DNA from 3 places in the Stenotrophomonas sp. NA06056 genome. Region 3 is predicted to be linked to each of the others. Evidence: predicted binding sites of a transcription regulator. Region 3 holds the regulator's gene; each other region holds the start of a gene.
The links. The regulator HrcA, encoded in region 3, represses chaperone genes, less so after heat shock. The targets are predictions, from matches to a motif close to TTNGCACTCNNNNNNNNNGAGTGCNAA.
Positions count from the first base shown of each region.

Region 1: the regulator HrcA is predicted to act here: its motif matches at 2,462-2,488, upstream of HUT07_RS01550 (co-chaperone GroES).
Region 2: the regulator HrcA is predicted to act here: its motif matches at 2,359-2,385, upstream of rpoH (RNA polymerase sigma factor RpoH).

Region 1 is NZ_CP054931.1:347,843-352,008, forward strand. Features, by position in the region: gene HUT07_RS01535 (protein-disulfide reductase DsbD domain-containing protein) at 1-25, opposite strand, end outside; gene cutA (divalent-cation tolerance protein CutA) at 22-360, opposite strand; gene HUT07_RS01545 (endonuclease) at 435-2,225, opposite strand; gene HUT07_RS01550 (co-chaperone GroES) at 2,535-2,822, shown strand; gene groL (chaperonin GroEL) at 2,906-4,166, shown strand, end outside.
Region 2 is NZ_CP054931.1:4,010,701-4,014,866, forward strand. Features, by position in the region: gene purD (phosphoribosylamine--glycine ligase) at 1-920, shown strand, start outside; gene HUT07_RS18170 (hypothetical protein) at 990-1,310, opposite strand; gene rpoH (RNA polymerase sigma factor RpoH) at 1,472-2,347, opposite strand; gene ung (uracil-DNA glycosylase) at 2,602-3,327, opposite strand; gene HUT07_RS18185 (response regulator) at 3,324-4,166, opposite strand.
Region 3 is NZ_CP054931.1:2,520,265-2,524,430, reverse strand. Features, by position in the region: gene HUT07_RS11170 (LysR family transcriptional regulator) at 1-86, shown strand, start outside; gene recN (DNA repair protein RecN) at 224-1,885, opposite strand; gene hrcA (heat-inducible transcriptional repressor HrcA) at 2,001-3,065, shown strand; gene grpE (nucleotide exchange factor GrpE) at 3,129-3,644, shown strand; gene dnaK (molecular chaperone DnaK) at 3,846-4,166, shown strand, end outside.

The sequences.
Region 1 (4,166 bases), 2.2 Mb from region 3:
CGCCACGCGCAAACAGAGTCTTCAATCAGTGTCCTCCCGGGTCTGTGCCCGGATCCAGTCCAGATACGCCGGCAGGCCGGCCCGGGTTTCGACCGCGATGCACTCCGGGAGTTCATACGGATGCAGTTCGACGATCCGGGCGATGGCTTCATCGACACGGCTTGCGGTGGTTTTCACCAGCAGCTGCAGTTCGGCGTCGGTGGTCACCTCGCCCTGCCAGCGGTACGTCGACTGTGCGCCGTCCAGGCGGGTCACGCATGCAGCCAGATGCTCAGCGACCAGCGCGTGCGCGATGCGCTCGGCACTGGCCCGGTCCGGGCAGGTGGTCAACAGCAGCAGGACGGGATCGACGGTCGACATGACCGTCGAGTATAGGGCCCCTGTCCGACCGGGTCAGGATCGGACAGGGGAAATACAACTTTCTTCAAACGGTGTCAGTTGGCCAGCTGGCAGGTGGCCGGCTTGGCCGAGGTGAACAGGCCCGGGGTGGCCCACTCGGGGTGGTCGATGAACGGGTTGCGGTTGCCCTGGAAGCTGTAGATCACGTCATTGCGGGCACGTTCTGCAGCGCTCGGCGGATCAGCAAGGTGCCAGTCGATCAGGGTCGACAGCAGGCCCATGTAGGCCGGCGAACTGCTGGTCTTGACGATCTTGCTGCGGTCGTCGGTCAGTTCCAGGTCCGGTTCGGACTGGCCGGTGGCCGCATCCTTGCCCCCTTCATAGCGGATGGCCATGTACATCACCGCGCGTGCCATGTCGCCCTTGCGTGCACCCCACACTTCGAAGGTGCCGGCGTTGCCATCCGGCGTGCGCACCCAGTTCGAATTGCCCGGATAGCCACCGCTGCCACCGCCCTGGCCGTTGTTGGCCTCGGTGGCACGCTCGCCGCAGTTGGCGTCGCATTTGCCGAACGGCTTGTTGCCGCGGTCGGCATTCCACTGTGCGTCGGTCAGGTACAGCATGTGGGTATCGGTGTAGGGCGCATACGGCAGGCCCTTGTCGCCGGTGGTGCTGGCAAAGCCCAGCGAATTGGGCCAGGTGTGCTCGCGGTTGTACTTCAGGCCGCTGCCACTGCCGGCACGGTCGGTCACCTTGGTGTAGCTGCGGTTGCGATAGGCATCGAGGATCTTGCCGGCGTTGTTCGGGTCTTCGTCGGCGATCTCCAGGATGGTCCAGGTGCTGGTGCCCGAACCGCTGTACGGGTACGCGGTGTGGCCCTTGATGGTGGCGTGCAACGAGCAGCGCAGCTGGCTGGGGCTGCTGGTGTTGACCTTCGAGTAATAGCCTGCGGGGCCGCCGGGATTGCCCGGGTCCGGATTGCCGGTGGTGGTGGCCACGGTGAAGGCGATGCGGCTGTCGGTCGCCGGGCGGGCACCCTGCGCATCGGTGATGCGTGCGGCACGGATGTCGAAGCGGCAGGCCTCACCGGCGACCAGTGCGGTGTTGGTCGACAGCTTCACGCTCTTGCCGCTGGCCGGCCAGGTCAGGGGAACGCTGCCGGAGGTGCCGCAGGTCAGTGCGAAGGCGCCGCTGGCGAGGTTGACCGTCTCGCTGAACACCACTTCCAGATCGGCTGCGGCCGGGAAGGTGCTGCTGCCCTGTGCCGGCGTGGTGGTGGACACCGACGGTGGCGTGTTCGGGCCCGGGGTGCCGCCGCCGCTGAAGGTCTGGTTGTTGTTGCAGCTGCCGAACGTCTGCTTGGCCGATTCGGCCCAGGTGAAGTGCGCGTACTGGCTGCCGCTGCCGGTCAGCTGCAGCGAAGTGCCTGCGGCAGTGCTGTTGGTTTCGGCAACTGGAATGTTCTGGCTGGTCATGCCGGCGGCGGGGCCACCGGAGGCGGTGATCGCGCCCTCGTAGCTGAGGAACTGCACCACCTTGCCGCTGGCGTCGACCAGGGCGATGCCGTCGTTGGGGCCGTTCTGCAGGCCGTTGGTGGGGTAGGTGACCACGGCCAGGGTGGCGCTGCCGCAGCTGGCCGCGGTTCCAGCCGGTACCGCGTTGTTGGCGTAGACCGTGGCGGCCGACGGATTGCTGCCGTTGTAGAGGTACAGGCGGTAGCCGGACAGATCCTCGCCGGCAGTGGCGACCACTTCGATGGCTTCGCCGACGTCACCGGCAGCGGTGCTGTCGTCGTAGTGCAGTTCGTTGATGAAGACTTCGGCTTGGGCCGGCGCGGCAGCCAGTGCCAGCAGGCAGGCGGCGGCGAGCGGGGACAGCAATCGCATCGACTACTCCTTGTGATTGGGAATGCCGGGCCACCCTAAAGCCGATCTGGTGACACTTTGTCGTAAATGAACGCCAGATATCTGACAGTGAGACGCCCATCACCAAAATACCGGATCCACGGACATGGAGCTGTCGCGGCGCGTCGATAAAAATTTGCTGGCCGGGCCTTGAAAGGTCTCCGGAGGTCTCCATCTCTGTCGTGCTCCCGACCTGTCGGGCTTTTTCACGCGCGTTGCTGGCAGTCACCTGGTGTGAGTGCTAACATCGCCGGACTTTTTCAGACCAATCAATAACTTAAGAGGTCCCACATGAGCATCAAGCCGCTGCACGACCGCGTTGTGGTCAAGCCGATCGAAGCCGACGAAGTTTCCGCCGGTGGCATCCTGATCCCGGACTCCGCCAAGGAAAAGTCCACCAAGGGTGAAGTCGTGGCCGTGGGCCCGGGCAAGCCGCTGGACAACGGCAGCGTGCGCGCGCCGTCGCTGAAGGTCGGTGACAAGGTCATCTACGGCCAGTACGCCGGCAGCTCGTACAAGAGCGAAGGCGTCGAATACAAGGTCCTGCGCGAAGACGACGTGCTCGCCGTCATCGGCTGAGCGTCGGCGCGACCTGCTTCATCCCCTGATTCCAAACACCCAGCTGCCGGGCATGGCCCGGCGCTATCAATGAGGTAACTGCAATGGCTGCCAAGGATATTCGTTTCGGTGAAGACGCCCGTTCGCGCATGGTGCGCGGCGTCAACGTTCTCGCCAATGCCGTCAAGGCCACCCTGGGCCCGAAGGGCCGCAACGTCGTGCTCGAGAAGAGCTTCGGCGCCCCGACCATCACCAAGGACGGCGTGTCCGTCGCCAAGGAAATCGAACTGGCTGACAAGTTCGAGAACATGGGCGCACAGATGGTGAAGGAAGTCGCGTCGCGTACCAACGACGACGCTGGCGACGGCACCACCACCGCCACCGTGCTGGCCCAGGCCCTGATCCGCGAAGGCGCCAAGGCTGTTGCCGCCGGCATGAACCCGATGGACCTCAAGCGCGGTATCGACAAGGCCGTCGTGGCCGCCGTCGCCGAGCTGAAGAACATCTCCAAGCCGACCGCTGACGACAAGGCCATTGCCCAGGTCGGCACGATCTCGGCCAACTCGGACGAGTCGATCGGCCAGATCATTGCCAACGCGATGAAGGAAGTCGGCAAGGAAGGCGTGATCACCGTTGAAGAAGGCTCGGGCCTGGACAACGAGCTGGACGTGGTCAAGGGCATGCAGTTCGACCGCGGCTACCTGTCCCCGTACTTCATCAACAACCAGCAGTCGCAGACCGCTGACCTGGATGACCCGTACATCCTGCTGCACGACAAGAAGATCTCCAACGTGCGTGACCTGCTGCCGGTGCTGGAAGGCGTCGCCAAGGCCGGCAAGCCGCTGCTGATCGTGGCCGAGGAAGTCGAAGGCGAAGCGCTGGCGACCCTGGTGGTCAACACCATCCGCGGCATCGTCAAGGTCGTGGCCGTCAAGGCCCCGGGCTTCGGCGACCGTCGCAAGGCGATGCTGGAAGACATGGCCGTGCTGACCGGCGGCACCGTGATCTCCGAGGAAGTCGGCCTGTCGCTGGAAAAGGCCACCATCAAGGACCTGGGCCGCGCCAAGAAGGTGCAGGTTTCCAAGGAAAACACCACCATCATCGATGGCGTGGGTGACAAGGCTGCGGTCGATTCGCGCGTTGCACAGATCAAGACCCAGATCGAAGACACCTCCTCGGATTACGATCGCGAGAAGCTGCAGGAGCGCGTGGCCAAGCTGGCCGGTGGCGTTGCAGTGATCAAGGTCGGTGCTTCGACCGAAATCGAAATGAAGGAAAAGAAGGATCGCGTCGACGACGCCCTGCACGCGACCCGTGCGGCCGTTGAAGAAGGCGTGGTTCCGGGCGGCGGCGTTGCCCTGGTCC
Region 2 (4,166 bases), 1.5 Mb from region 3:
ATGCGGTGCACACCGAAGTGGACGCCGCGCTGGCGTACATCCGCGAGAAGGGCGCCCCGATCGTGGTCAAGGCCGACGGCCTGGCCGCCGGCAAGGGCGTGATCGTAGCGATGACCCTGGCCGAAGCCGAAGACGCGGTACGCGACATGCTCTCGGGCAACGCGTTCGGCGATGCCGGCGCGCGCGTGGTGATCGAGGAATTCCTCGACGGCGAGGAAGCCAGCTTCATTTCGATGGTCGACGGCGTGCATGCACTGCCGATGGCCACCTCGCAGGATCACAAGCGCGTCGGCGACGGCGACACCGGCCCGAACACCGGTGGCATGGGTGCGTACTCGCCGGCCCCGGTGGTGACCCCTGAAGTGCACGCGCGGGTGATGCGCGAGGTGGTCAACCCGACAGTGCAGGGCATGATCGCCGACGGCATTCCGTTCACCGGCTTCCTCTACGCCGGCCTGATGATCGATGCCAGCGGCGCGCCGAAGGTGATCGAGTTCAACGTGCGCTTCGGCGACCCGGAAACGCAGCCGGTGATGCTGCGCCTGCAGTCCGACCTGGTGGACCTGGTGGAGGCAGCGATCGACGGTCTCCTGGACCAGATCGAGGCACAGTGGGATGCACGCCCGTCGCTGGGCGTGGTGATGGCGGCCAAGCCTTATCCGGAAGCGCCGATCACCGGTGATGTGATTTCCGGCCTGGGTGATGTGCCGGCCAGCGCCAAGGTGTTCCATGCCGGCACCACGCTGGACGCGCAGGGCCAGGTGCTCAGCGCCGGCGGCCGCGTGCTGTGCGTGGCCGCGCTGGGCGACAGCGTGCGCGACGCGCAGGCCAATGCCTATGCCGGTGTGGCGAAGGTGAGCTGGGCCAACGAGTTCCACCGTACCGATATCGGCTGGCGGGCGATCGCGCGGGAGGGCTGAGGCCCGCGTTGAATCCACGCTTGGCGTGGATCTATCGGCAAGCAGCGACCTGGTAGTACCGGGTCGTTGTCACCGGATGCAAAATACGGCGCGCAGCGTTACGGCTTCACTGACATTGCCCTCTTCATGACAGAGCACCGATGCTCCATCCAGCGCATCGTGCAGGAGTGCATGCAGATAGTCGGAACGGAGCTGGACCTGCAGCCACAGAGAGCACTCGCCTTCGCACGTCAGCCGCACGTCGTAGTCAGCATCGCTGTGTAGTCCTGGATCCTTCAACCAGAGATCGGCCCCCTGCCGACCGACACAGGCAGCGTCCGCAGCCAACACCTGCATCACCCTTCGCGCCACCGATGCGTGGTCGAACACCAGTCTGTACTCGTAACTCATTCCGATCTCTCTGCATGAACTGCGTCGCCGATCACGCACAGCCTTTGACGTCCGACCACAGTGTGCACCGGATCGCGCACATCCATGCATGGCGTGGATCCAGCAGACAAAAAAAAGCCCGGCAATGCCGGGCTTTTCCATCACTCAAACGCGTCACCACCTTAGGCGGTGAACAGCGCCTTCATCTTCTTCAGCGCGTTCGCTTCCACCTGGCGGATGCGCTCGGCCGACACGCCGTACTCGTCCGCCAGCTCCTGCAGCGTCACCTTGCTGTCCGCGTCCAGCCAGCGACGACGGATGATGTCGCGCGAGCGGGCATCCAACTCGGCCAGACCTTCGCGCAGCAGCTGCATCTGGTTGTCTTCGCTGTCTTCGCGCTCGTAGGCCAGCGACGGGTCTTCGTCATTGGCCACCAGATACGCGGCCGGCGATGGCGGCGCGTGGTCGTTGTCTTCATCGGTCGGCGCATCGAAACCGATATCGCGGCCGGACAGGCGCGATTCCATTTCCAGCACCTCGCGCTCGGACACGTTCAGGTCCTTGGCCACCGCACTGACTTCGGCAGCGTTCATCCAGCCCAAGCGCTTCTTCGACTTGCGCAGGTTGAAGAACAGCTTGCGCTGCGCCTTGGTCGTGGCGACCTTCACGATGCGCCAGTTCTTCAGGATGAACTCGTGCATCTCGGCACGGATCCAATGCACGGCGAAGGACACCAGGCGCACGCCCATGTCGGGGTCGAAGCGCTTGACCGCCTTCATCAGGCCAATGTTGCCTTCCTGGATCAGATCGCCCAATGCAAGGCCGTAGCCGTTGTAACCGCGGGCCACGTGCACCACGAAGCGCAGGTGCGAGTGCACCAGCTCACGGGCAGCATCCAGATCATTGCCGTCGCGGAAGCGACGGGCCAGGTCCTGTTCGTTATCGACCGACAGCACCGGGATCTGGTGCACGGCACCGATATAGGCGTCCAGCGAACCGAGCGCACTGGGAATCGGCAGATTGTTTGCCACAAGGGCAGTAGAGGTGTTCTGGCTCATAGGCACCCATCTTAGCAGTCCGGGATTTGGACTGCTAAAGGAGGAAAAAGTTCCAGCATTCCACTGATGAAACACTGGTCCCAAACAGAGCCCTACCGTAACGCGATTTGATGACAGTGGCGAGCGCGCTTTTCGGGATACACAATCCCTTGGAATTCAACCTACTAGCGCGGAAAACACGGCCATTCCGGGTCAAAGGGAGCTGAACAGGCGAGGGTTTGGCCCTTTCAACACCGGGCAGCGTTGCCCGCCGTTCAGTCCGAAGACGCCAGCGACGCCCGCGGCGGCAGCGACCAGTCGATCGGGGTCTGTCCGCGGCGCTGAAGGTACTCGTTGGCCATCGAGAAATGGCGGCAGCCGAGGAAACCACGGTGGGCCGACAGTGGCGAGGGATGCGGCGATTTCAGCACGCGGTGGCGACCGCCATCGATCACCTTGCCCTTCTGCTGCGCGTACGCCCCCCAGAGCATGAACACCAGGCCCTCGCGCTCGCGGTTGAGCACGTCCACCACGTGGTCGGTGAAGCCCTCCCATCCACGCCCCTGATGGGCACCGGCCTTGCCCTCTTCCACCGTCAGCACCGCGTTGAGCAGCAGCACGCCGCGCTGTGCCCAGGGAATCAGGCAGCCGTGGTCGGGGCGCGGGATGGCGAGGTCACCCTCGATTTCCTTGTAGATGTTCAACAGCGACGGCGGCACCGGCACGCCCGGCTGCACCGAGAAGCTCAGTCCATGGGCCTGGCCACGGCCGTGGTACGGGTCCTGGCCGAGGATGACCACTTTCACCTGATCAAACGGAGTGGCATCGAACGCGGCGAAGATCTGCGGGCCGGGCGGGAACACCGCCGCACCACTGCCCTTGCGCTGCCGCAGGAAGCTGGACAGCTCGCGCATCTGCGGCTGCAACAGGTAATCGCCAACACGCTGTTTCCAGCTCGGTTCCAGCTGGATCGCCGGGGTGTCCACTACTTCATCGATCATCGCAACAGGGGTCCATCATTCAGTCGGGCCAGCCGCAGCTGGAACAGCACTTTGGTGATCAGCAGGCGCTCTTCGATCGGCTTCAGCACCAGGTCGTTGGCGCCCGCCTGCAGCAGGCCGGTCTGGTTGTGCGGATTGCCATCGCCGGTCATCACCAGCACCGGCAGGCGGCGCTTGCCGTAACCGAAGTCCACGCGCACGCGCTGCACCACGTCGCGGCCGCTCAGCTCCCCCTTGAGGGTCACGTCGGTCAGCACCAGGTCGATGCGATGGCGGCTGCGCCCCAGCGATTCGGCGGTCAGCAGGGTGAACGCTTCTTCAGCGCTGACCACATGCATCACGTTGAGCTGCTGGCGCTCGAGCATGCGCTTGGTCGCCTCGGCCACTACACGGCTGTCCTCGATGTAGAGGATGGTCGCGCCAGGAATGGTCTGCGGCTGCACATAGCCGCGGATGAAGGTCGCCAGCGCCTCGTGGCCCAGCGCCTTGTCGAAGTAGTCGGTGACGTACTCGGTGAAGCGGCGCTGCTCCAGATGCTGCTGGGCGTCGCCAGAGACCACGATCACCGGCACATAGGCCTGCCGGGCCGCTTCGCGCACCATCCGCGCCAGCGCCAGGCCGTCGCCATCGCGCAGGGTCAACGACGTGGTGACCAGGTCGACCGGGCCCTGCGCCAGCGCATGCTGGGCGTCTTCGATGCTGTCGCAGCCGATCACCTCCACACCCGGCAGATCGCGCTGCAGGACGTCGGCGATCAGCTTGCGCACCAGCTTGGAACCGTCAACCACCATCACCCGCGTCGCGGGCCCTTCAAGGTGCTTCAGCGCTTGCGGTTGCAT
Region 3 (4,166 bases):
GGCAGGGGGGGTACCTGCCACTGCGCGTGCGCGCGTTCCTCGATTTCCTGGTGGAGACGGTGGATCTGGCGCGACCGCTGGGGTGACATGCGCCGCGCTGCCGCGCGGAAGCCGAGCATGGGCTCGGCTCTACACGTCGGTTCCGTTCGGGAGATTCCTGTAGATCCACGCCATGCGTGGATGAATGCCCGCGATTCACGCGCGCCAGCAGGCGTGCAGGGGCCTACACCTGCAACAGCTTGCGTGCGGCGGCGCGGGCTTCCTTGCTCACCTCCACGCCACCCAGCATGCGCGCCAGTTCTTCCTCGCGCGCCTTGGTGTCGAGCTTTTCCACCGCGCTCTGGGTCATGCCTTCCACCGGCGCTTTGCTGACCCGGTAGTGCGCGTGCCCCTTGGAGGCAACCTGCGGAAGATGGGTCACGCACAGCACCTGACGCTTCTCGCCAAGGGCGCGCAGCTTCTGGCCGACGATATCGGCCACCGCGCCACCGATGCCGGAGTCGACTTCGTCGAACACCATGGTCGGTACCGCATCGAGGTCAAGCGCGGCGACTTCGATGGCCAGCGAAATGCGTGACAGCTCGCCACCGGAAGCGACTTTGCGCAACGCGCGCGGTGGCTGGCCGGCATTGGCTGCCACCAGGAACTCGATGCGCTCGGCGCCCTGCGGGTCCGGCTTGCCGTTGTCCTGCGGTTCCAGTTCGATGAGGAACTGGCCGCCGCCCATGCCCAGCTCGGCAATGATGCCGGTGGTGGTGGCCGACAGCTCGGCAGCCGCGGTGCGGCGACTGGTGGTCAGCACTGCGGCCTCGACACGCCAGGCTGCTGCGGCCTTTTCAATCTCGCCAGCCAACCGCTGCAGGCGTTCGTCGGCGCCGCGCAGCTGCTCCACTTCGGTGTGCATGCGCTCGCGCTGCGTACCCAGCTCGTCCATCGGCACGCGGTGCTTGCGTGCCAGATCGTGCAGGCGGCCGAGGCGGCGCTCGTTTTCTTCGAACTGGTCCGGATCAGCGTCCAGGTCGTCATGCACGCGGTCGAGCAGGGCCAGGGCTTCGTGCAGCTGGATGGAGGCGCTGTCGATCAAGGCGTCGACGTCGCCCAGGCGCGGGTCATGTTCGGCGACCCTCGCCAGTTCATGCCGCACCTGCTGCAGCAGATCCAGTGCCGAGTGGCCTTCGTCACCGTTGAGCTGGTCCGCAGCCGCCTGGCAGGCGCTCAACAGCGCGCTGGCATGCGCCTGGCGGCGATGGCTGGCGCCGAGCGCGGCAATCGACTCCGGCTCCAGATCCTCACGGTCCAGCTCGCGCAGCTGGTGTTCGAGGAAGCCGATGCGGTCACTCACATCGCCCTGTTGCGACAGTGCCAGGGATTCATCGACCAGCGCCTGCCAGGTGGCGGCAGCGCGGCGCACCTGGCGGCGTTCGCTTTCGTTGCGGGCGTAGGCGTCCAGCAGGGCCAGCTGCGACGGACGCGTCAGCAGGGCCTGCTGCTCGTGCTGGCCATGGATCTCCACCAGCAGGCCGGCCAGGTCGGCCAGTTGCGCCAGGGTGACCGGGCGGCCGTTGATCCACGAGCGTGAGCCGCCGTCGGCGCGGATCACCCGGCGCAGCTGGCATTGGTCGTCATCGTCCAGCTCATTGCTGGCCAGCCACTGGCGGGCGGCCTGCAGCTGGTCCAGTGCGAATTCGGCAGACAGTTCGGCCCGGGCCGCGCCATGGCGGACCACGCCACTGTCGGCGCGCAGGCCGGACAGGAAGCCCAGTGCGTCGACCATCAGCGACTTGCCTGCGCCGGTCTCGCCTGAAACCACGGTCATGCCCGGCCCGAACTCCAGTTCGGTGGCGCGGACGACGGCGAAATCCTTGATTGAAAGATGTCTGAGCATGGGTAAGGGGGTGTCTGCAGCCGCGCAACGCTAGCACGCGCGGCGGGGTCGTCCAATGACTTGCCAAGGGGATGCGCCGCCATTATCTAATGTCCCTGTCTCACAGGTTGATTCCATGCACGGTTCTCCCGACCAACTTGCGCCACGTGCGCGGCACCTGCTGCGCACGCTGATCGCGCGCTACATCCAGGATGGCGAGCCCGTGGGTTCGCAGACGCTGGCGCGCGTGGCCGGCCTGGAGGTCAGTCCGGCCACCATCCGCAACATCCTCGGTGACCTGGAAGACCTGGGCCTGCTGGCCTCGCCGCATACATCGGCGGGCCGGATTCCGACCGCGCATGGCTATCGGGTGTTCGTCGACAGCCTGCTGCAGATGCAGCCGCCGGGCGAAGGCGAGCTGGCCCGGTTGCGTCAGGAGCTGGCTGGAGGCGGCAGTACCCAGGCGCTGCTCGGCAGTGCCTCGGAGCTGCTGTCGGCGATGAGTCATTTCGTTGGCGTGGTCAGCGCACCGCGCCGCGAGCAGTTTGCGTTCCGCCAGATCGATTTCGTGGCGCTGGACGGGCGCCGGGTGCTGGCGATCCTGGTGTTTGCCGACAATGAGGTGCAGAACCGGGTGATCGAGACCCGCCAGGACTTCGCACCCGGGCAGCTGGAGCAGGTGGCCAACTACCTCAATGCGCACTTCGCCGGGCTGCCGCTGGCCGAGATCCGCACCCGCCTGCTGCTGGAGCTGCGCGACGCGCGGTCCGAGCTGGAGCAGGTGCTGGCGCACAGCATCGAGCTGGCCGAGCAGGCCCTGCAGCCGCCGGCCGATGACATGCTGGTGGCCGGCCAGACCCGTCTGATGGGGGTGCAGGACCTGTCAGACCTGGAGCGCCTGCGCGAGCTGTTCGAGCTGTTCTCCAGCAAGCGCGAGATCCTGCAGCTGCTGGAACGGACCATCCAGGCCCCCGGCGTGCGCATCTTCATCGGCGAGGAAACCGGCGTGGTGCCGCTGCAGGGCGTCTCGCTGGTCACCGCGCCGTACACCGCCAATGGCCAGGTACTGGGCGTGCTGGGCGTGATCGGGCCGAAACGGATGGCCTACGACCGCATGATCCCGCTGGTGCAGGCCACCGCCGATGTGCTCGGTGCGGCCTTTTCGCCCGGTGGACGAAGTCCCGGTGCATCGGACGCTTGAAACGCAGCATCCCGCCCACACTAGGGTGGGTGGAGGCGGAGAGTGACCGCCAGGGACCCAGACATGAATCAAGATCAGCCAGACATCGCCGCCCAGCAGGCCGCCGCCGACGCAGCTGCCGCCGAGGGCGTCAACGAACAGATCGAACAGCTCCGCGCCGAAGTGGAGCAGGTCAAGGCCGAAGCGCTGCGTGAGCGCGCCGACCTCGACAACCAGCGCAAGCGCGTGGCCCGCGACATCGAGCAGGCGCGCAAGTTCGCCAACGAGAAGCTGCTGGGCGAGCTGCTGCCGGTATTCGACAGCCTCGATGCCGGCCTCAAGGCCGCCGGCGACGATGCCCATCCGCTGCGTGAAGGTCTGGAAATGACCTACAGGCAGCTGCTGAAGGTGGCCGCCGACAATGGCCTGGTCCTGCTGGACCCGACCGGCCAGCCGTTCAACCCGGAACACCACCAGGCCATCAGCCAGGTCGCCACCCCCGGTGCCGCCCCGGGCAGCGTGGTGACCGTGTTCCAGAAGGGTTACCTGCTCAACGAGCGCCTGCTGCGGCCGGCGCTGGTGGTGGTTGCCGCCGATTGACGGCGCGCGCCGGGCCAAGCCTGGCGCGGGTTTCCCTGCCCCGGACGGGGCATCGGCACGACCGACGCTGAACGTATTCGGCGAACGGAAACACAGCGTTCGGGGGATGGCTTGAATGTTCCACGAGCCTCCCCCACATCCCATTCATCCACCGGCCGAACGGCCGGACTGACAAAAACAACATCCTTCAAGGAGTCCCCCATGGGCAAGATCATTGGTATCGACCTCGGCACCACCAACTCGTGCGTGGCGATCATGGACGGCGGCAAGGCCCGCGTCATCGAAAATTCGGAAGGCGATCGCACCACCCCGTCGATCGTCGCCTACACCAAGGACGGCGAAGTCCTGGTCGGTGCCTCGGCCAAGCGCCAGGCCGTGACCAACCCGAAGAACACCTTCTACGCGGTGAAGCGCCTGATCGGCCGCAAGTTCACCGACGCCGAAGTGCAGAAGGACATCGCGCACGTTCCGTACAGCATCCTGGCCCATGACAATGGCGACGCCTGGGTCGCCACCAGCGAT